3 regions of the Comamonas resistens genome follow, and region 1 is predicted to be linked to each of the others. Evidence: predicted binding sites of a transcription regulator. Region 1 holds the regulator's gene; each other region holds the start of a gene.
The links. The regulator sigma-54, encoded in region 1, starts transcription at its own class of promoters, with help from an activator protein. The targets are predictions, from matches to a motif close to TGGCANGNAANCTGCTTT.
Positions count from the first base shown of each region.

Region 2: QMY55_RS24315 (pilin) is a predicted target of sigma-54. The motif match lies at 4,178-4,195, and genes of this name have one in related genera.
Region 3: QMY55_RS09290 ([protein-PII] uridylyltransferase) is a predicted target of sigma-54. The motif match lies at 2,391-2,408, and genes of this name have one in related genera.

Region 1 covers NZ_CP125947.1:4,946,016-4,953,826, reverse strand. The annotation lists gene argS (arginine--tRNA ligase) at 1-832, shown strand, start outside; gene QMY55_RS23150 (SPOR domain-containing protein) at 857-1,567, shown strand; gene QMY55_RS23145 (thiol:disulfide interchange protein DsbA/DsbL) at 1,742-2,392, shown strand; gene lptA (lipopolysaccharide transport periplasmic protein LptA) at 2,592-3,248, shown strand; gene lptB (LPS export ABC transporter ATP-binding protein) at 3,245-4,030, shown strand; gene QMY55_RS23130 (RNA polymerase factor sigma-54) at 4,204-5,799, shown strand; gene QMY55_RS23125 (aspartyl/asparaginyl beta-hydroxylase domain-containing protein) at 5,871-6,797, opposite strand; gene QMY55_RS23120 (tetratricopeptide repeat protein) at 6,935-7,687, opposite strand; gene QMY55_RS23115 (tRNA-binding protein) at 7,746-7,811, opposite strand, start outside.
Region 2 covers NZ_CP125947.1:5,203,545-5,211,355, reverse strand. The annotation lists gene uvrA (excinuclease ABC subunit UvrA) at 1-964, opposite strand, end outside; gene QMY55_RS24330 (MFS transporter) at 1,137-2,366, shown strand; gene ssb (single-stranded DNA-binding protein) at 2,483-3,028, shown strand; gene QMY55_RS24320 (FHA domain-containing protein) at 3,324-4,037, shown strand; gene QMY55_RS24315 (pilin) at 4,232-4,744, shown strand; gene QMY55_RS24310 (serine hydrolase domain-containing protein) at 4,858-5,997, shown strand; gene QMY55_RS24305 (sulfatase-like hydrolase/transferase) at 5,984-7,381, shown strand; gene moaC (cyclic pyranopterin monophosphate synthase MoaC) at 7,466-7,811, opposite strand, start outside.
Region 3 covers NZ_CP125947.1:1,969,876-1,977,686, forward strand. The annotation lists gene QMY55_RS09290 ([protein-PII] uridylyltransferase) at 1-2,270, opposite strand, end outside; gene map (type I methionyl aminopeptidase) at 2,489-3,301, opposite strand; gene purL (phosphoribosylformylglycinamidine synthase) at 3,478-7,500, shown strand; gene QMY55_RS09305 (SWIM zinc finger family protein) at 7,699-7,811, shown strand, end outside.

The DNA of each region.
Region 1 (7,811 bases):
GACCTATGAGCAGGACGGCGCACTGTGGCTCAAGTCCACCGACTACGGTGACGACAAAGACCGCGTGATGCGCAAGACGGATGGCGGCTACACCTACTTCGTGCCCGATGTGGCCTATCACATCCAGAAGTTCAAGCGCGGCTTCACCAAGGTCGTGAACATTCAGGGCACGGATCACCACGGCACCATCGCGCGCGTGCGTGCCGGCCTGCAGGCTGCCGACGTGGGCATTCCCCAGGGCTACCCTGACTACGTGCTGCACACCATGGTGCGTGTGGTGCGCAATGGCGAAGAGGTCAAGATCAGCAAGCGTGCAGGCTCCTACGTGACCTTGCGCGACCTGATCGAATGGACCAGCAAGGATGCGGTGCGCTTCTTCCTGCTGAGCCGCAAGCCCGACACCGAGTACACCTTTGACGTGGATCTGGCCGTGGCCCAGAACAATGACAACCCCGTGTACTACGTGCAGTACGCCCATGCCCGTATCCAGTCGGTGCTGCGCGCCTGGCAGGAAGCCGGCGGCGGCGGCGTGCCCACCCTCAAGGAGGTGGACCTGTCGGCGCTGGAAGGCCCGCAGGCCCAGGCTCTGATGCTGCTGCTGGCCAAGTACCCCGAGATGCTGACGGCGGCCGCCGAAGGCAACGCCCCGCACGACGTGACTTTCTACCTGCGCGATCTGGCCTCCAGCTACCACAGCTACTACGACGCAGAGCGCATTCTGGTGGACGACGAGAAGGTCAAGCTGGCCCGTCTGGCTCTGGTCGCCGCCACCGCCCAGGTGCTGCACAATGGTCTGGCCGTGCTGGGTGTGGACGCACCCGAGCGCATGTAACTTGAAGCGTAAACAAAGCGACTTATGAAGAAGCAGCAACGCGGTGGCACCATCCTCGGTCTTATCTTTGGCATGGTCATCGGCCTGGCCGCAGCTTTGGCTGTGGCCATCTATGTGACCAAGGTGCCTGTGCCATTCCTGAACAAGGGCGGCAGCAACACGCAAAGAGATGCGGCCGAGGCCGAACGCAACAAGAACTGGGACCCCAACGCGCCGCTGCAAAGCCGCCAACCTGCTCCGCCTCCCGTGGCTCCGGTCGTGCCGCCCAGCGACGTGACCGTGACGCCGCCCACCACACCGGCCCAGCCCACGTCCACGGGTGGTGTGACGACACCTGTGGCTCCGCCCGCTGTCGCGCCTACCAAGCCCGCGACCGGTGATCCTCTGGGCGATCTGGTCAAGGAGCGCTCTGCTGCGGCGGACAAGGCCGAAAAGGCCCGTGCAGAGCGCGAAAAGGCTGCGGCGCAAGCCGCCCATCCGGCGCAGTCTGCCGACTCCGCCTTCAACTACTTTGTGCAAGCCGGAGCTTTCCGCGGCCAGAGCGAGGCCGAGGCGCAGCGCGCCAAACTGGCCATGCTGGGCTGGGAGTCGCGCATCAGCGAGCGCGAGCAAAACGGCATCACCATCTTCCGCGTGCGGGTGGGCCCCTTTGGCAAGCGCGATGATGCGGAAGCCCTCAAGGGCAAGCTCGATGGTGCCGGAGTGGATTCCTCGCTGGTACGGGCTGCGAAATAAGTTGTTTCCCCCCTGAGCGGCTTCGCCGCTTCCCCCCAGGGGGACGGCAGCCTCGCCGCGAGGCGGCTCTTGCTCGCTGCCTCTGAAGCGGGCTGGCCCGCTTGTCGGCTGGTTGAACTTTTAAGAGGCTGGCGCCTCAGATATTGCAGACTTGAACTCAAGGAGTTTATTGGAATGAAACGCCGTGAATTTTCTATGGCTGCCTCGGCAGCTGCTGCTGGTGCTCTGACTCTGGGCGCTTCCTCTAGCTGGGCCCAGGCCGCCGCACCCAAGGAGGGCAAGGACTACGTCAAGCTGGGCAAGCCCGCCTCGGTCAGCGCCCCGGCCGGCAAGGTCGAGGTCATCGAGTTCTTCTGGTATAGCTGCCCGCACTGCAATGCCTTCGAGCCCCAGTTCGAAGCCTGGGCCAAGAGCCAGCCTGCCGATGTGGTCGTGCAGCGCGTGCCTGTGGCGTTCAACGCTTCGTTCGTGCCTCAGCAGAAGCTGTATTTCGCGCTGGAAGGCATGAATCTGCTGCCTCAGCTGCACGCCAAGGTGTTCCGTGCCATCCATGTGGAGCGCAACGGCCTGAAGAACGACGACGCCATCTTTGACTGGATCGGCAAGCAAGGCGTGGATCTGACCAAGTTCAAGTCGGTCTACAACTCCTTCACCGTGAGCAACCAGGTGCGCAAGGCTTCCCAACTGCAAAACGAGTACGACGTGGAAGGCGTTCCCGCCATGGGCGTGGCCGGCCGTTACTACACGGACGGCACCAAGGCCGGCAATATGGAGAACGTGCTGCGCGTGGTCAACGCGCTGGTCGCCTCCAGCCGCAAGGCCTGAGCTTCAGGTCGCTGCCCCGCAAGCCCGCCTATGCGCGGGCTTTTTTGTCCCTGGACCGTCCCAAGACAAAGGCACCCGCTTGTGTGAGCCGTGGCCACACAAGCGGGCAAGCGTGAGGGCCATTTTTATTGCTGAGATTTCTGCCGGGCTTCCGAAAGGGGAGTGACTACAATGAACGCAAGAAACGTGCCTTTTTCTCATGAATAAAACACTCCTACCTCTTGCGCTGGCCTGTGCTCTGGTGGCCGCGACTGGCATAGCCCATGCCGAAAAGGCCGACAGTGCCAAGCCCATGAACATCGAGGCGGATGCCCTGCGTCATGACGAGCTCAAGCAGACCAGTGTCTTCACCGGCAATGTGGTGATGACCAAGGGCTCCATCGTGCTGCGTGGCGCGCAGCTCGATGTGCGCCAGGATGCCGAGGGTTACCAGTACGGCGTGATTGTGGCCGAGCCCGGCAAGCGGGCCTTCTTCCGCCAGAAACGCGACACCTTGCCAGGCCAGCCTGAAGAGTTCATCGAAGGCGAAGGTGAGACCATCGAATACGACGGCAAGGCCGACATCGTCAAGTTCATCCGCCGTGGCGAGATGCGCCGCTATCGCGGCGGCCAGCTCAGTGACCAGGTCACGGGCTCCATCATCATCTACAACAACATCACCGACGTATATACGGTCGATGGTCAGAAAACCAGCGGCGGCCTGCCCAGCTCCTCGGTGGGGCAGGGCGGTCGTGTGCGCGCCATCATGGCTCCCAAGGATGGCACGCCAGGCGCTCAGCCCAAGCCTGCGACGCCCGCGACGCCTTTGCGTCAGAGCATGACGCTGGGTGGCGAGAAAGCCGACGAGAAGAAATGATCGAGCCGACATTCTCCAACAGCACCCGCAGCGGTGAGTCCGACAGCCGCCTCGAAGCCAAGCATCTGGCCAAGTCCTATGGCAGCCGCAAGGTGGTCAAGGATGTTTCGCTGTCCGTGCAAAAAGGCGAGGTTGTGGGCCTGCTGGGCCCCAACGGCGCGGGCAAGACCACCTCGTTCTACATGATCGTGGGCCTGGTGCGCAGCGATGGCGGCGAGATCTTCATCGACGGCCACCCCGTAGGCAATATGCCGATTCACCAGCGCTCGCGCCTGGGCCTGTCCTATCTGCCGCAGGAAGCCTCGATCTTTCGCAAGCTCAGCGTGGAAGACAACGTTCGCGCCGTGCTGGAGCTGCAAAAAGACGATCAAGGCCATACGCTGAGCCGCGACGAAGTGGAAAAGCGCCTGACGGGCCTGCTGCAGGAGTTGCGCGTCGATCATCTGCGCGAGTCGCCGGCGCTGGCGCTGTCCGGCGGCGAGCGCCGCCGCGTGGAAATTGCCCGTGCCCTGGCCACGCAGCCGCGCTTCATCCTGCTGGACGAGCCCTTTGCCGGTATCGACCCCATTGCCGTGATCGAGATCCAGCGCATCATCGGCTTCCTCAAGGATCGCGGCATCGGCGTGCTGATCACCGACCACAACGTGCGCGAAACCCTGGGCATCTGCGACCACGCTTTCATCATCAGCGACGGACATGTGCTGGCCGAAGGCACGCCCGAGGAAATCGTGGAGAACGCCGATGTGCGCCGCGTTTACCTGGGCGAACACTTCAGGATGTGAGCAATGGCCCCCACGCTCGTTACTGCGTGTACTGCGCTGCCCCTACGCCGGGTGCCCCCCGAGGGGGCCCTGACCGGCGAAGCCGGATTCCGCCTTGGGGCGGCCCGGCGGCGGAATCGGGTTCTTGCCAAAAGCCTGTGGATTGGTAAGAAGAAGGCAAGAGCCGCATCACGATGAAGCCAGGACTCTCGCTACGTGTATCCCAGCATCTGTCGCTGACGCCGCAGCTGCAGCAATCGATTCAGCTGCTGCAGCTGTCCACGCTGGAGCTGGCGCAGGAAGTCGAGCAGATGCTGGTCGACAACCCGTTTCTGGAACTCGATGGTGATGGGCCGGGCACAGCTGCTCCTGATGACATAGCTGCAGGCGCACGTGAGTCCAACATTTCAGATGGGTATTCATCCGAAAAAGAGTCGGAAAGAGCGCAAGCAGCTTCTGAATCCATAGCGGAACCTTCCACCAACGAAACCCCGGACAGCCTGAACTGGGAGGCCGACGGTCTGGATGGCCAGGATGGCGAATGGGGCGGCGAAGCCAGCAGCGAGTGGGATGCTCCCTCGGCCAGCGGCTCCACGCGCAACCGTGATGACGACGAAGAGGTCGATGCCATTGATCTGGCGCGCGGACATGAGAGCCTGACGGACTTTCTGCACCGCCAGGCGCTGAGCCTGCATCTGGGAGCCGAAGATACGGCGGCGCTGCGTTTTCTGATCGAGTCGTTGAACGACGATGGCTATCTCGAAGAATCGCTGCAAGAGCTGGCACACAGTCTGGCGGGCGATGATCTGGAAGAGCGCGAAGAGCTGGAGCAGCGCTTTGCCATCGCGCTCAAGCTGCTGCAAAGCCTAGAGCCCGTGGGCGTGGGCGCGCGCAATCTGGCCGAATGTCTGCAGCTGCAGCTGCGCGATCTGATCCGCGATGCAGAGGACGAAGGCACGACAGCGGCGCATATCAACCAGCTGCTGCTGGCCCAAAGCATTTGTGCGCAGCCCCTGGACCTGCTGGCGCGGCGCGATCTGCGCAAGCTGGCCAGCCTGTGCGGTGCGCGTGAAGAGGCGCTGCGCGAGGCCATGGCCTTGATCGCCCGGCTGGAGCCGCGTCCCGGGCGCCGCTTTGTCGATCTGGAGCGCCAGATCGTGGTGCCCGATGTCATTGTGCGGCCGGTGCGTTCCAGCTCGGGCCGTGTCGACTTTTCCGTGCAGCTCAACCCCGATGTCATGCCCAGGCTGCGTGTGCACGACATCTATGCCAATGCGCTGCGCCGTCACAAGAACAGTGAAGGCCATGCCGCGCTGCAGCAGCGCCTGCAGGAAGCGCGCTGGTTCATCAAGAACATCCAGCAGCGCTTTGACACCATTCAGCGAGTGTCCGAAGCCATCGTGGAGCGGCAGAAGAACTTCTTTGTGCATGGCGAGCTGGCCATGCGCCCGCTGGTGCTGCGCGATATTGCCGATGCCTTGGGCCTGCATGAGTCCACCATCAGCCGCGTGACCACGGCCAAATACATGGCCACGCCCCAGGGCACCTTCGAGCTCAAATACTTCTTTGGCTCGGGACTGGGCACGGAAACCGGCGGCAGCGCGTCGAGCACGGCCGTGCGTGCGCTGATCAAGCAGTTTGTCGACGCCGAGGACCCCAAGAAGCCGCTGTCGGACGCCAAGCTGGCCGATATGCTCAAGGAGCAGGGCATTGAATGCGCGCGCCGCACCGTGGCCAAGTACCGCGAGCAGCTCAAGATACCGACGACCACGTTGCGCAAGGCGCTGTAAATGCCTTGAAAACAAAAAAGCCGCTGATGCAATGCACAGCGGCTTTTTTAGTGACTTGGCTCCGCCCTTACTTATTTAGCGGGGATCAGCCACCATACAAACAGCACGAGCACGCCTATCATCAGACCGAACTTGAGGATCTTGTAGAAGGTCGGATTCCAGTCGCGGAAGGCGCGGCGGTACTTGCCCATGTAGAACGAGATCTTGAACAGCTTGCTGATCATGCCGCGCGGGTCGCCCTCGTTGTTGGGCGAGCTGGCGGCGGCCACCACGTTCTTGCCCAGCCAGTGGTTGAGCCATTGCGCGAAGCCGTTGGTCATGGGGCGTTCCACATCGCAGAACAACACGATGCGGTTGCCTTCGCTGCGGTTCTCGGCCCAGTGCATATAGGTTTCGTCGAAGATCACGCCTTCGCCCTCGCGCCAGCTATAGGGCTGGCCGTCGACCTCGATCATGCAGCGGTCGTCGTTGGGCGCCAGCACCGCCAGGTGGTAGCGCAGCGAGCCTGCATAGGGGTCGCGGTGCAGATTGAGCTTGGCGCCGGGCGGCAGCTCGGCAAACATGGCGGCCTTGACGCTGGGAATGGACTTCACCAGGGCTGTGGTCTTGGGGCACAGTTCCATGGCCGAAGGGTGGGCATCGCCATACCACTTCAGATAAAAGCGTTTCCAGCCGGTCTTGAAGAAGGAATTGAAGCCCGCGTCGTCGTTGTTGGCGGCGGCCTTGATCTGCATGTTCTTTTGCAGGTTGACGGCTTCCTCGCGGATCTCGCGCCAGTTGGCCTGCAGCGGGGCCAGCTCGGGGAAGGTGCTGGTGGGCAGATAGGGCGTGCGCGGCACCTTGCTGAACATCAGCATGAAGACGTTGAACGGCGCCGTGAAGGTGGAGTGGTCGAACAATTGCTTCACCACCTTGTGGCGCACCTTGCCGCGCAGGTGCATGTACAGGCCGCAGCCGAAGAACAGCAGCACCAGGGCCAGAACGATGATTTTTGCCATAGTTTGCAATTTTACCGGGCCGCTCCAAACAGGTCATGGCCCAGGTCAAACGGCTGCGTGGTCTCTGGAAGCGCTTTGTGAGCTGCTTTTGAATCAATAGCTGTCAGCGCTTGATGGGTAAGGGCTGAGGCCTGTTTTTACTGTGAATGCTTGGCAAAGGCGCTCTGGATGCGTTGCAGCAGTTCACGGTTCAGGGTGCGCTGGTGGCTGCTCCAGTGAGTCTGGGCTTTTTCAAGCTCGCCCTGCAGGCGGCGGGCCGTACCCCAGTCTCCGGACTCGGTGCACCAGATGGCGTATTCGCCCAGCACCTCGAAGCTGCCGGAGCGCACGCGCAGAAACTCGAAGGACTGGCGCGCCATGGCGTTGTCGCCCTGGGCTGCATACGCCTTGGCGATCAACAGGCCGACTTCGTCTGCACGGTAATTGATATCGGTCTGGGCAATGACCTTGAGGTGCTGCAGCGCCGTCTGCGGCTGTTCGGCATCCAGAGCCGCACGCGCTGCGCCCCAGCGGATTTCCAGGTCGTTGGCGAACGGTCCCTTCATGCTGGCTTCAAAGTGCTGCAGCGCCTGTCGGGGCTGGCCGGCTTCCAGCAAGGCCTGGGCCAGGCGGATTTCATTCTGGGCTGTGGCTGAGTAGTCAAATGCCGCCTGCGCCTCACGCAGCTCGCGGGTCGGGTCCAGGGACTTGGCGGCCTGCCGTACCAACTGGCGTGCACCACGCTCCAGGCGCGAGTTGGGCAGGTAGATGGCAATCGCATAGACCACGCTGCCCAGAAAAGGGAAGGCCAGCAAGATGAACAGCCAGTAGTTGTTCTGCCCTGTGCGCACCGCATGCACGGCAAAGAACAGGGCAATGATGACGTGCAGTCCGACTCCGGCAAAAGCCATGGCAATCCCTTGTGTTGATGACGCGGCGGATTATAGAAAGGCCGCCAGGGTGGCGCTGCTACAGCAGTCGCGTGCCCAGCGGCACCGCCTTGTCTGGCACGCACAGGGCCACGGCGCCAGCGGC
Region 2 (7,811 bases), 260 kb from region 1:
AGGCCACGACCCGGTCCGGGTCGAAGGCTTCGCTATTGCCCAGTCCATCGCAGGCCTGGCAGGCGCCCATGGGCGAGTTGAACGAGAACAGGCGTGGCTCCAGCTCGGGCAGGGAGTAGTCGCAGAGGGGGCAGGCGAACTTGGCGCTGAACAGATGCTCGCGGCCAGCGTCCATCTCCAAGGCGATCACGCGGCCGCCGGCATCGGCGCCGCCGGCACGCAGGGCGGCCTCGAAGCTTTCGGCCAGGCGCTGCTTGATGTCCTCGCGCACCTTGACGCGGTCTATCACCACATCGATGTTGTGGCGCTCGTTCTTTTCCAGTTTGGGCAGGGACTGGGCGTCGTAGATCTGCCCATCGATGCGAAAGCGTACATAGCCCTGGGCCTGCAGCTGCACGAACAGCTCGGCAAACTCGCCCTTTTTCTCGCGCGCCAGAGGGCCGAGGATCATCAGCTTGGTGTCCTCGGGCAGCTGCAGCACGCTGTCCACCATCTGGCTGATGGTCTGGGCCTGCAGCGGCAGGTTGTGGTCGGGGCAGAACGGCGTGCCGGCGCGCGCGTAGAGCAGGCGCAGATAGTCATTGATCTCGGTCACCGTGCCCACGGTGGAGCGCGGGTTGTGGCTGGTGGCCTTCTGCTCGATGGAAATGGCGGGGGACAGGCCCTCGATCAGATCGACATCGGGTTTGTCCAGGCGGCCCAGAAACTGGCGTGCATAGGCCGAGAGACTCTCCACATAACGGCGCTGGCCTTCGGCGTACAAGGTATCGAAGGCCAGGCTGGACTTGCCCGAGCCCGACAGGCCGGTGATCACAACCAGCTGGTTGCGCGGAATATCGAGGTCGATATTCTTGAGGTTGTGCGTGCGTGCGCCGCGAATGGCAATTCGCGTCTGCGCGAGTGAGCGGCCCAGGTACAGGCTGTCATCGTGGATTTCAGAGGGCGAATCAGGCTTCAGGGACACGGGCGCTCCAGACGGGGAAAACTCTCCATGATAGTCAGACGGGCTTGCGCGTGACTAGATGATCCAGGTTCACGGACAATCTACGGTTTTATTCCCTCTCTTTTGCCCGCTGTTGATTTAGTTAACCTGGGCATGAGACTTTGACTCTTGGCAAAATTTGAGCGTGAAAAATATCAACATTTCCCCGAATGCGGGCACGCAGGGCAGCGATAAATCCTCCACCACCATGACGTCCCAGGAGCGCCGGTCAAGCGGTGCCCTGGCGCTGATCTTTGCGTTGCGCATGCTGGGTCTGTTCCTGGTGCTGCCCGTCTTCATGCTGGAGGCGCGCAAATACCCGGGCGGTGACGATCCGGCCATGATCGGCCTGGCCATGGGTCTGTACGGACTGACGCAGGCCGTGTTTCAGCTGCCCATCGGCCTGGCATCCGACCGCATCGGCCGCAAGCGCGTCATCGTGGCGGGTTTGCTGGTGTTTGCAGCAGGCAGCTTGATCGCGGCCATGGCCGATTCGCTGACCGGCCTGATGGTCGGCCGTGCGATTCAGGGGGCGGGCGCAGTCTCTGCGGCAGTGACTGCGTTGCTGGCCGATCTGACACGCGATGGCGTACGCACCAAGGCCATGGCCATGGTGGGCGGCAGCATCGGCCTGATGTTTGCGCTGGCGCTGGTGCTGGCGCCGTTGCTCAACGCCTGGATAGGCCTGTCCGGCATCTTCGGACTGACCTGTGCACTGGCGCTGGCCGGAATTGCCGTAGTGCTGTGGGTGGTGCCGCCCGAGCCAAAGCAGCATGTGAATGCGCCCAAGGGCAAATTCAGCGATCTGCTGGGCCAGAAGGATTTGCTGCGTCTGAATTTCGGCGTGTTCATCCTGCACACGGTGCAAATGTCCATGTGGGTGGCTGTGCCCGCCATGCTGGTGCAGGCAGGGCTGGTCAAGGAGCAGCACTGGCATATCTATCTGCCGGCGGTGTTGCTGTCCTTTCTGGCCATGGGCATGCTGTTTTCCATGGAACGCAAGGGCAAGCTGCGCAAGGCCTTGCTGGGTGCCATCGTCCTGGTGCTGGTGGTACAGATCGGCCTGGGCATGCTGGCGGCCAGTGGCACCATTCCCACCATCTGGTGCATGGCGCTGCTGATGTTTCTGTTCTTCTGCGGCTTCAACGCGCTGGAAGCAACGCAGCCCAGCCTGGTTTCGCGCATGGCCCCAGCGCCTTTGCGCGGGGCGGCCCTGGGTGCCTACAACACGCTGCAGTCGCTGGGGCTGTTTGCTGGCGGTGCCATCGGCGGTGCAGTGGCCAAATTTGCGGGCGTCCCGGGTCTGTTCATCATGACGGCGGTACTGACGGCAGTGTGGCTGTTGGTGACCTGGCCGCTGCGCCCTGTAGGACGTCACGGCTGATGGCCGGGATATAGGGAAATCTCGCACGCTGCGCGGCCCGCTTGGGGCAAAATGCGCACTCCATTGGCTTGGGACTAATAGCGAATACCCGGGCCACTTTTTGAAAAGGTAAATCTATGGCATCCGTCAACAAAGTCATCATCGTCGGCAATCTGGGCCGTGACCCGGAAATGCGCACCTTCCCCAGCGGTGATCAGGTGGCCAATGTGACCATCGCCACGACTGACCGCTGGCGCGACAAGAATTCCGGTGAAAACCGCGAAGCCACCGAGTGGCACCGTGTGACTTTCAACGGCCGTCTTGCCGAGATCGCAGGCCAGTACCTGCGCAAGGGCAGCCAGGTCTATGTGGAAGGCAGCCTGCGCACCCGCAAGTGGACCGATCAGGCCACAGGCCAGGAGCGCTACGCCACCGAAATCCGTGCCGATACCATGCAAATGCTGGGCAGCCGCCAAGGTGGCGGCCAGCCACAAGGCGGTTATGGCGACGACGGTTATGGCGAAACCAGCTATGAAGCACCTCGCCGCGCACCTGCCCCAGCCCCCATGCAGCAACAGCGCCCGGCGGCGCCTGCTGCACGTCCCGCTCCTGCTCCCATGTCGCCACCTCCGCAGCGCGCGGCTTCGGGCTTTGACGATATGGATGACGATATTCCGTTCTAAGCTCAGCCCTGAAGCTCTGATGCACGGCCCGCCTTTCGAAAGAGAGCGCGGGCTTTTTTTGTTTCAGCGAGGTCTTTGACCACGGGGAAGGTCTGTCACATGTCTTGCTCGGCCTGTGCAGGATCAAGAAAAATGACTGAAATTTGCAAACTTCATCGCCTTTGTAAAATACATTGGGGTATTTGATATGTTTCTCAATGTTACGATTTGAAGTCAAGCCTTGCCATGTGCTGACAAGGTGGATCCGTGATCTGTGCCGCCAAGCAATCTTGGCCTTTTCCCAGGAGCATCCAGCATGCCGAATTTGGTCATCTCGATTGACGGCGCCGTCATCAAGGAAGTGACTCTCACCAAGGAGCGCACCACGCTGGGTCGTCGTCCATACAACGACATCGTGATTGAGAACCTTGCCGTCAGCGGCGAGCATGCCGTGCTCACCATGTTGGACGGCAAGGTGGTCATCGAAGATCTGCACAGCACCAACGGCACTTTTGTCAATGGCCGTGCGATCCAGAAGCAGGAACTGATGCACGGTGATCTGCTGGATATCGGGCGCTACAAGATCCGCTTTCTTGACAATACGCAGGTGAGCAAGGCCAAGCCCACGACATCACCGGCCAAGGCCCTGGCTCATATTTCCGAGGGGCCGGACAGCGATTACACCAAGCTGGCCAGTCCTTCGGGCTTTGGTGAGATCTCCAGCTTTGCTTCAACCATCCAAGGCGCCGTTTCTTCCCTGCCTGATCGCCACGCCGTCATCCATATGCTGAGCGGCAGCATGGCTGGCAAGGAGGTGTCGCTCTACAAGGTTGTCACCACTCTGGGCAAGCCAGGGGTCGCCATTGCCTCCATCACGCAAAAGCCCCATGGCTTTGTACTGACCCAACTGGAAGGTGAAAGCGAGGCGCTCAAGCTCAATGGTCAGATCGTCGGACCTCTGTCAGTGCCGCTGCTCAACGGAGACATTGTGGAACTGGCCGGTAGCTCCATGCGGTTTACCGTGGAGTGATAGGAGCCAAGATTGATGGCACATCAAGTGCGCTGACAAAATTGTCAGCTTGGGTGAATCCTCGGTCAAAAATGTTTCAGTTCTGACACCATGTGCAAGCAAAAGTGTCAATTCGCGATGAATGTAATCTCTAAAATAACTGGCATGCTGCTTGCTTGATAAAAGTGTTACTTTATCAATCAAGGGAGTTTTTCATGAAGCGTTCCATTCAAAAGGGTTTCACCCTGATCGAACTGATGATCGTTGTGGCGATCATCGGTATTTTGGCCGCCATCGCCATTCCTCAGTACCAGACCTATGTGGCTAAGTCGCAAGTGTCGCGCGTGATGTCTGAAACAGGCTCGCTGCGCACGGCGGTTGAGGCTTGTATTCTCGATGGCAAGCTGAAGCCTGTTGCATTGGGTACTGCACCGAAGGCGGATGAGTGTGACGTGGGCGCGACCCAGAGCAATCTGCTGGGTACAGCATTAGATATCTATACTGGCCTCAATGTGTCGATCGGCGATCAGGCTACTGACGTTACTACGATTACGGCAAAGTTTGGTGGTAATGCTGCAGTGGCACTGAAGACGCAGACTTTGGTTTGGACGCGAGCTGTCTCGGGTACATGGGGCTGCCATACCACGGTTGACACAAAGTACCGCCCCGCCGGTTGCTCTGCTAGTGCCGCTGGCACTGGCTCTGGCACTGGCTCTGGCACTCCTTAATGCTGTAGCATTGATTTCTTTTTAAAACCGACTGAAAGAAGCGCCTGATTAAGGCGCTTCTTTATTTATGTGGGTCTCAATTAACCATGTTCCGGCGGTCAATCCTTTATTTCTTGTTGATCTGCGCCATCTTCCTGCCTTGGCTGGCCTGGGAGACGGATCGTAATATGGTGCGGCGCTGGGTTTATCCGCTCACAGGACATCTGGCGGAGCTGTCCACGCGCTGCGATGCTGCAACCCCTGCTTGGTTGCAAACCTTGGCGCAGCAACTTCCCACCAGGTTGGACTCCCCGGCCAACCAGATTGCGTTGGTTGACCAGTCCGGCATGCTGACCGGCTGTGTTAATGGCTGGGAAGGCCATCCCTTTTTTAGCAAGCGGGTGACAACTGATACACGCTTTCGCTTTGCCAGCCTGTCCAAATTGGTGACTTTCTTTGGCGTGACTCATGAGCAGGCTTTGGGGCAGGTAGGCTGGCTGAGCCAGCCTCTGTTTGAGGTGCTGGGGCTGACGCCTCCTTTCCGTGATCCGCGCATTGCCCAGATACAAGTGCACCACTTGCTCAATCACTCTGCGGGTTTTGACCGTCTGCGCGTCAAGGATCCCATGGTCATTGACGACCAAAAGCCCTGGTGCCCGGGGCAGCTTGAAAAATTGGCGGACACGCCGCTGCAGTTCACCCCAGGCTCACACTATGCCTATGCCAACCTGGGCTTTTGCCTGGCCGCTGTGGCCTATGAGCGGCGTATGGGCCGTAGCCTCTGGAGTGCGCTGGAGCAGGACATGCATCTATCCCGCTACGGGCTGGGTTATATGGATGAGGTGGACTCGCCCATTGCCTACAACTTTATGCACAACGAAATGCGCGGGCCGGAGTTTGTAGCACACTTTGACTGGCAGGCATTGCGCGCGCCCATGGGCATGACAGGTAGTGCCCAGGGACTGGCCCGCTTTGTGGCTGACAACCGTGCTTTGCTGGACTTTGCGCGCGGTATGCACGATCCAGGTATTCCCTGCAACGAAACCCTGTTCGAGAGCTGCATGGATGGCTTTCTGGAGCGCCGCCGGTTGGGCGATGTCACAGTATGGCAGCAGCGCGGCTATCTTTACGGCATGGCGGCGCTGTTTGTGATGGATAAGGCGGGGAACTATCTAGTTTGGTTAGGTAGTGGCGAGATAAATCCGCCCACGCTGGCCTCTGATTTCCTAGTGCGTACATTGATTGACGGAGTGAGCCAACATGCAGCACGGTAAGCAACTGGCGGGCGAGTGGAAAACCGCTAGTGCCGCGCTGGGTTCGCTGCTGCTGCCTATGCTACCGGGCTTGGCGGCAGCACTGACGCTTCAAGTCTACCGACCTTGGTTTTGGGCCGAATTTCTGCTACTGGCTCTGGCTGCGCGCGGCAGGCCGCTGTGGTTTGCGGCAGGCTTGACGGTGCTGTGGTTGGCGGATTTTCTCTTTGCTTTTGCGCAAATCAATCTGTCGTCGGACTACGGTGATGTGCTGGAGCTGTTGGGCTTTTTGCCTTATGCCAATACTAGCTGGATTCTGGCTGGTATAGCGGGCTTGGTGGCGTTGGCGGCTTGGGGCTGGCTGTGCGTGCGGGTTCACCGTATGGGTTCACCGGGACGGTCCATGTTACTGTGGGCGCTGGCGATTATGGGTGTTGCGGTGGCTGTGCCTAGGCTCGACGGCTTCAATCACACGGAGGACAAGCTTTATGGTATTCGCCAGGCGAAGTTGGCCGGATCGTGGATGTTGGATAGCCGGTTTATGCAACAGGCGATGGCTTTTTACGAAGAAGGCTATGCACCCGATGTGGGAGTATTCAGGCCGATCGCGCCGAAACAGTCCGCTGTGAGTCGGTTCAGTGATCTGAACCAAGGTGCAGCGATGCCAGACAAGCTATTGCTGGTAGTGGTCGAGTCTTGGGGCTTGGCGCGCAACGAGGTGGAAAATCAGTTCTGGCGCGATCTATGGCGTGCCCCAATTTTGCGACAACTGGATACGGGCATAGTCCATTCTCAAGGCTCAACCTTGCAGGGGGAACTTCGGGAGTTATGCGGCCTGATCCCGCAGACATTGCGTATCGATGATGTGCCGCAAGCCGAGAACTGCCTGCCCAATCGTCTGCGCACACAGGGCTGGCAAACACGGGCCTTTAACGGAGCCTCGCCCCGCATGTATCGAAACGGGAATTGGTATCCGCAAATCGGTTTTGCACAGAGATCCTTTCTGCCTGAGCTCATCGCGGATGGCAGGCTTTGTTCCAATATGCCTGGCATTTGTGACTACAGTATTACGGACCGTGTGATACAGACACTGCACGAGCCTGGGAGGCAGTTCAGCTACTGGATGACGCTTAACTCGCATACGCCCTATAAGCTGGCTGATCTAAGTTCTCCCGATGTGCCAGATCGTGTATGCCCCGTGTTGCAACTGGAGGGTGCGCGCTGTGCACATGCTGCGTTGCTGTATGACTTCATGCAGTCGCTAAAGGGGGCGTTGTTGCGTCATCCGTTGCCCGGCCTGCGTATCGTGCTGGTGGGCGATCACCAGCCCAAGTTCTTCGATGCAGACTCGCGCGATGCCTTTATTGAGGGGCAGGTTCCTTACCTAGTCATTGAGGTTGACTGAGCAGGTATCGACAGATTGGCATAAGCTTTTACCAATCCTAGCAAGCACCACCAGCTATCAAAAATGCTCAGCAGGCGGCAAACCTCAAACCGCCCAACTCCCTGACTTCCCCCCCCGTTTCTCCAGCACCCTGACCCCCCCCATTACCATCCCCTTATCCACCGCCTTGCACATATCGTAGATGGTCAGCAAACCGACCTGCACGGCGGTTAAGGCTTCCATTTCCACACCGGTCTGGCCCGTCAGCTCCACGGTGGCGGTGCAGAGGATGGAACTGGATTCGGGCTGCAGTTCAAACTCCACGGCCACGCGGGTCAGGGCCAGGGGGTGACAAAGGGGGATAAGGTCACTGGTCTTCTTGGCGGCCATGATGGCGGCGATGCGGGCTATGCCCAACACATCGCCTTTTTTGGCGGTGCCGTTTTGCACA
Region 3 (7,811 bases), 2.3 Mb from region 1:
TGCATGAGCTCGCGGTACTGCTCCTGCATGGTGGGGGCCACGACCTGAAACGTGTCCAGCGCATAGCCGTTGTTGGCCGTGTGCACGCGGGCATCCAGAATCGAAAATCCGGCGCGGTCAAAGTAGCCGCAAATACAGGCGAACAGATCGGCTTGATCGGGCGCATAGACCAGCACCTGCAAGCCTTCGCCGGCCAGAGAGCGGCGGGCCCGCACCACAGGCTTGCCCGCGCCCACATGGCGCGAGATATGGCGCGTATGCCAGGCGATGTCGGCGGCTTCATGGCGCATGAAATAGCTGACATCGAGCGTGTCCCAGAGCTTTTTGTGCGATTCAAAGGGCTGGGCCGACAGGGCCAGCTGGATCAGGGCTTCGCGCTTGCGGGCCTCGATTTCGGCGGCGGCATCAGGGGCACGACCGCCCAGAACGCGCAGCGTCAGGCGGTAGGTGTCCTCCAGCAGCTTGCCCTTCCATGCACTCCAGACCTTGGGGCTGGTGCCACGAATGTCGGCCACGGTGAGCAGATACAAGGCCGTCAGCTTGCGCTCGTTGCCCACACGTTCGGCAAAGGCGCGAATCACATCGGGATCGGATAGATCCTGCTTCTGTGCCACCTGGCTCATGGTCAGATGTTCTCGTACCAGAAATTCGACCAGGTCGGCGTCGGCTTTCTCGATCTGGTGGGCGCGGCAAAAGCGCTTGACCTCCACGGCGCCGATGATGGAGTGATCTCCGCCACGGCCCTTGCCGATGTCGTGGAACAGCGCCGCCAGATACAGAATCCAGGGCTTGTCCCAGCCTGCGGCCAGCTGGGAGCAGAACGGGTATTCATGCGCATGTTCGGCCATGAAAAAGCGCCGCATATTGCGCAGCACCATCAGGATATGCTGGTCCACGGTGTAGACATGGAACAGGTCATGCTGCATCTGGCCCACGATGCGGCGAAACGGCCACAGATAGCGGCCCAGCACCGAGGTCTGGTTCATCAGCCGCATGGCATGGGTGAGGCCGCGCGGCTGTTTGAGAATCTTCATGAAAGTTTCTCGGTTGACCGGGTCGCGCCGGAAAGCGCTGTCCATCAGGTCGCGGCTGGCGTACAGGGCGCGCAGCGTACGGGTGGACAGGCCGGTCAGTCCTTCCTGCCGCTCGTACATGAGAAAGGTTTCGAGAATCGCGTGTGGATCTTTTTCGTAGAGGTCGTCGCTGGCCACTTCGATCGTTCCCGCCTTTTCGTAGAAGCGCTCGGTCAGCGGGATCAGCGTGTGAGAGCGGGGGCTGAGCCGCTCCTCGATGCTCATGCGCACGATCTGGCACAACTGGGTCACGGCCTTGGCGGCCCAGTAATAGTGGCGCATCAGGGTCTCGCCGGCGCGCATGGCCAGCTTGCGGCCCTCTGGCGTGGTGGAGCGATAGCCAAAAGTCTCGGCAACCGCGGTTTGCAAGTCAAACACCAGTCGGTCTTCATGGCGACCCGCCACGGCATGCAGGCGGGCGCGAATCAGGCTCAGCAGTGCCTCGTTCGACTCCAGCTGCTGCTCTTCAAAGGTGGTGATCAGACCATTGGCAGCCAGTTCGCGCCAATTGCTGCCAAAGCCGGCGGCTTTTGACAGCCAGAGCATGGTGTGCAGATCGCGCAGGCCGCCCGGAGACTCCTTGCAGTTGGGCTCCAGCGCATAAGGGGTGAAGTCGTACTTGGCATGGCGCTGGCGCAGCTCCAGCAGTTTGCCTGCGACAAAGGCCTTGGCATCGATCTGGGCGCGAAACTGTTGCTCGAAGTCGGCAAACAATGACTGGCTGCCAGTGATGCGGCGCGACTCCAGCATGGAGGTCTGCACTGTCAGGTCCTGCGCGGCCTCTTCCAGACACTCTGCAATGCTGCGCACGCTGGAGCCAATTTCCAGGCCCGCATCCCAGCAACTGCTGATGAATTGCTCCACGCGGCTTGCCGTCTCCCGGTCGGGCTGTGCCCCACCTTGGGGCAACAGCACGAGCACGTCGATATCCGAGTGCGGAAACAGCTGCGAGCGGCCATAGCCTCCCACGGCCAGCAGTGCGGCGTCGGCGGGCATTTCGGCGCGCTGCCATAAAGTGCGCAGCAGGCCATCGGCCAGTTCACTGAAATGGTGCAGTACCCCCCGGATGCTGCGCCGCCCCAGCGTATGGTTCTTCAGCAGTGCGGTCTGCCGGGTCTTGGCCTCGCGGTAGGTGTCTCGCAACTGCTGCAGCGATGCGTGGTCAACGGCGGATGTGGGAATGGCGGAGGTCGTCATGCGCGGCAGAAAGTCGGGTTCAACAGAGCAGGTGCAGGGCTTGACCTTACCTCAAGCCCGTTGGCATGAGGCGGGCATTGATAAAAAGGAGAGCGCCTTGCGCTTGCTGGACAGGCATGACAAGCAAAAAACATGCCGCATCGGCTGGGCCGGTGCGGCATGGGGTGTCGGTGTCCGACGAGGCCGATGCCGTTCAAGCACCATGGCCCGGGGGCAGATCAGGTACGGATCGCAGTGATGAAGTCAGGAGGCGTGGGCGAACCCTCGGACCAGGTCAGCACGTCGTAGCCCGTCTTGGTGACGGCCAGCATCAGCTCCCACTGGGCGGTCAGGCTGCGGTCCTTGGTGACCACGGTCCAGCCGTCAGGCATGGCCTTGATATCGCGCTTGCCAAGGTTGAGCATGGGCTCGATGGTGAAGACCATGCCTTCTTCCAGTACCACGCCTTCACCGGGGCGACCATAGTGCAGCACCTGGGGCTCGTCATGGAAGACCTTGCCGATGCCGTGGCCGCAGTATTCGCGCACCACCGACAGGTTGTGACCTTCGGCAAACGATTGAATGGCATGGCCGATATCGCCGAGCGTGGCGCCGGGCTTGACCTGGGCGATGCCCTTCCACATGGCCTCGAAAGTCAGCTGGCACAGGCGCTTGGCGGCAATCGAGCCTTCGCCGATGATGAACATGCGGCTGTTGTCGCCAAACCAGCCGTCTTCGGTGATGACGGTCACGTCCACGTTGACGATATCGCCCTTCTTGAGCGGCTTGTCATTGGGAATGCCGTGACACACCACGTTGTTGACCGAGGTGCAGACATAGGCCGGGTAGGGCGTCATGCCTGGCGGCTGATAGCCGAGGCAGGCCGTCTTCGTGCCTTGCTCGGCCATGCGCTGGGCGCACAGATCGTCGATCTGCTGGGTGGTGATGCCGGGCTTGATGTGAGGGGTGATGTAGTCCAGCACATCCGAAGCAAAGCGACCTGCAATGCGCATGCGCTCGATGTCTTCGGGGGTCTTCAGTGTGATGCTCATGTATGGAATTATCCCATCGCGGCTTTGAACTTGCAGGACATGTGACTGAGAAGTCCAAGGGTTAGCGCTAGGCACGGTAAAATGCGAGGCTCACCGATTCAGCGCCTTGGCCGGGTCCTCACAACAGGGCCAGGCCATGGCGCTTTTCACCAGCCTTCACATAAACAGGCCGCCACGTGACATTGCATCTGACACAGTTTGAGGGTGGAAACGCCCTGAGCTCGTTCCGCGCCCAACAGCTTCTGACCGATCTGGTCGCCATCCACCCCAAGATCACAGGCGTGTCCGCGCGCTTTGTGCATTTGGTGGCCACTGAAAGCACACCTGTGCCCGCATTGCAAGAGCGCCTGTCGGCGCTCTTGACTTATGGCGATCCCTACGAAGGCGCCGCAGAGGGTCTGGCTTTTGTGATCACGCCCCGCCTGGGCACGATCTCCCCCTGGGCTTCCAAGGCCACGGACATTGCCCGCAACTGCGGCCTGGATGTATTCCGCGTGGAGCGCATCACCGAGTACCGCGTGGCCCTGAAGTCCGGTCTCCTGGGTGGACAGCCCGAGTTGAGCGCCGAGCAAACCGCACAGATCGCCGCTCTGCTGCACGACCGCATGACCGAATCGGTTTTCGCCACACGTGCCGAGGCCGAGCAGCTGTTCTCCACACTGCAGGCCGCTCCCATGGAGTTTGTCGACGTGCTGGGTGGCGGCCGCGCTGCGCTGGAAACTGCCAACAAACAGTGGGGCCTGGCCCTGGCCGATGACGAGATCGAGTATCTGGTCAACGCCTTCAATGGCCTGCAGCGCAACCCCACCGACGTGGAGCTGATGATGTTCGCCCAGGCGAACTCCGAGCACTGCCGCCACAAGATCTTCAACGCCAACTTCACCATCGACGGCGTAGCGCAGGAAAAATCGCTGTTCGGCATGATCCGCAACACCGAGCAGCTTTCGCCCCAGCACACCATCGTGGCCTATGCCGACAACGCCTCCATCATGGAAGGCCATGAGGTGGAGCGCTTTGTAGCAAAATTCAGTGGTAACGCAGGTGCAGCAAGCGCTCCCAGCTATCAAAAGCAAAGTGCTACCAGCCATGTGCTGATGAAGGTGGAAACGCATAACCACCCCACAGCCATCTCTCCCTTCCCCGGTGCATCGACCGGCAACGGCGGCGAAATCCGTGACGAAGGCGCAACCGGCCGTGGCTCCAAGCCCAAGGCGGGTCTGACGGGTTTCACCGTCTCCAAGCTCTGGGGCAGCGAAGTCGGCAAGCCCGATCACATTGCCAGCCCGCTGCAGATCATGATCGAAGGCCCGCTGGGTGGTGCGGCCTTCAACAACGAATTTGGCCGTCCCAATCTGACTGGTTACTTCCGCGAGTATGAGCAGCAGGTCGGCGTTGGTGCCGACGCTATCACCCGTGGCTACCACAAGCCCATCATGATCGCTGGTGGCCTGGGCGTGATCGACTCCGAGCAGACCAAGAAGATTCTGTTCCCCGCTGGCACTTTGCTGATCCAGCTGGGCGGCCCCGGCATGCGTATCGGCATGGGCGGCGGTGCGGCCAGCTCCATGGCCAGCGGCACCAACGCGGCCGAGCTGGACTTTGACTCGGTGCAGCGCGGCAACCCCGAGATCGAGCGCCGTGCGCAGGAAGTCATCAACCACTGCTGGCAGCAGGGCGCCAACAACCCCATCCTGGCCATTCACGATGTGGGGGCCGGCGGTATCTCCAACGCTTTCCCCGAGCTGACCAACGACGCTGGCCGCGGCGCACGCTTTGATCTGCGCGCCGTCAAGCTGGAAGAGTCCGGCCTGGCACCCAAGGAAATCTGGTCCAACGAATCGCAGGAACGCTATGTGATGGCGATTGCGCCCGAATCGCTGGCGCAGTTCACGGCGTTTTGCGAGCGCGAGCGCTGCCCGTTTGCCGTGATCGGCACGGCCACCGAAGAGCGCCAACTGGTGCTGGAAGACACAGCCGTGGAATCGGGCGACCAGAAGTTCCCCGTGGACATGCCCATGGAGGTGCTGCTGGGCAAGCCGCCCAAGATGCACAAGGACGTAACGACGGTGACGCGCGATCTGCCCGCCATCGACCTGACCGGCGTGCCACTGGAAAAGGCTGTGATTGAAGTGCTGGCCCACCCCACCGTGGCCTCCAAGCGTTTCCTGATCACCATCGGCGACCGTGCCGTGGGTGGCCTGACCCACCGCGACCAGATGGTCGGCCCCTGGCAGGTGCCCGTGGCCGATGTGGCCGTGACCCTGGCCGACTTCAAGGGCTTCAAGGGTGAAGCCATGGCCATGGGCGAGCGCACGCCGCTGGCGGCCATCAACGCGCCCGCCTCGGGCCGCATGGCCGTGGCCGAAGCCATCACCAATATGCTGGCCGCGCCGATCGAGCTGAGCAAGATCAAGATGTCGGCCAACTGGATGGCGGCCTGTGGCGAGCCCGGCGAAGACGCCGCGCTGTACGAGACCGTGAAGGCCGTAGGCATGGAGCTGTGCCCGGCGCTGAACATCTCGATTCCCGTGGGCAAGGATTCGCTGTCCATGCGCACGCAGTGGAACGAGAACGGCCAGACCAAGAAGGTCACCTCGCCCGTCAGCCTGATCATCACCGGCTTTGCCTCCATCGACGATGTGCGCAGCACGCTGACGCCTCAGCTCGATGCCGAGGAAGAAGACAGCACGCTGGTGCTGATCGATCTGTCGCGCGGCAAGATGCGTATGGGTGGCTCCATCATCGGTCAGGTGCTCAACCAAAGCGGCAACGAAGTGCCCGACCTGGACGACGCCAAGGATCTGATTGCCATGGTCGATGCCGTGAATGCACTGCGCGACAAGGGCCAGATCCTGGCCTACCACGACCGTGGTGACGGTGGCCTGCTGGCCACCGTGGCCGAAATGGCTTTTGCCGGCCATGTGGGCGTGGCGCTGAATGTGGACATGCTGATCACCGAAGGCGACGGCATCAGCGACAGCCGCATGGACAGCGGCGAAGGCAAGAACTGGGGTAACCAGGTCTCGGGCCGCCGCGAAGACCTGACCCTGCGTGCACTGTTCAACGAAGAGCTGGGCGCCGTGCTGCAGATCAGGACCGCTGATCGCAGCGAAGTCATGCAGACCTTGCGCGAGCATGGCCTCGCGACCTGCAGCCACATCGTGGGCAAGACTCGCCCCGTGTCGTCTGCTGTCGATATGGGCAAGGGTGAGCTGCAAGTCTGGCGCGATGCCAAGAAGGTGTTTGGCGCAACGCTCTCCGATCTGCATCAGGTCTGGGATGCCGTGAGCTGGAAGATTGCCCAGCAGCGCGACAACCCCGCCTGCGCCGACAGCGAGCACGCTGCCGCTGGCGTGCCGAACGACCCCGGCATGCATGTGCATCTGACGTTCGATCCGCAGGACAATGTGGCTGCGCCTTTCATCAACGTGGCCGCCAAGCCCCGCGTGGCCGTGCTGCGCGAGCAAGGCGTGAACTCCCATGTCGAGATGGCTTATGCCTTCACCGAAGCCGGATTTGACGCAGTGGATGTGCACATGACCGATCTGCAAACCGGCCGTGCGCAGCTCAAGGACTTTGCCGGCGTGGTCGCCTGTGGCGGCTTCAGCTATGGCGACACCCTGGGCGCCGGCATTGGCTGGGCGCGCTCCATCACCTTCAATGATCGCCTGTCGGCCGAGTTCCAGCAGTTCTTTGGCCGCACCGACACCTTTGGTCTGGGGGTGTGCAACGGCTGCCAGATGTTTGCCGAACTGGCCGACATCATTCCCGGTGCACAGGACTGGCCGCGTTTCACCCAGAATCAGAGCAATCGCTTCGAGGCGCGTCTGAGCATGGTGGAAGTGCTGGAGTCGCCCAGCCTGTTCCTGCAAGGCATGGCCGGCTCGCGCCTGCCTATCGCCGTGGCGCACGGCGAGGGCTATGCCAACTTCAAGTTCCGCGGCAATGAAGGCCAGGTGCTGAAGGCCATGCGCTACGTGGACAACCACGGTCAGCCCACCGAGCAGTATCCGTTCAACCCCAACGGCTCTGCCGGCGGCCTGACGGCGGTGACCACGGCCGACGGCCGCTTCACGGCCATGATGCCCCACCCCGAGCGCGTGTTCCGCAACGTGCAGATGAGCTGGACTTCAGGTGACAAGTCCGAATTCAGCCCCTGGATGCGTGTGTGGCGCAATGCGCGCAAGTGGCTGGGCTGATGTTCTGATCGCAGAAGCTGTCTAAAGAAAGCCGGTTGACGAAAGTCAGCTGGCTTTTTTCATGTATTGCGAATTAATGTCTTTTTTCATCCGAGAGCTCGGATGCTGATGTTAGGCTGATGCCCGGCAAGACTCGGACCCTGAGCATCACGGGTCTGAACAAAACGTGCAGCAAATTGACCGTACGGGGGAGCATCGGTGTCGCGTGTATTAGCTACGGAAGCAGAAGTGCTGGCTCTGTCGCCAGATGCTGCTTCATCCAAGGCCGCAAAAGGACTGCAGTCCATCAGCAAATGGCCAACCACGGGAAG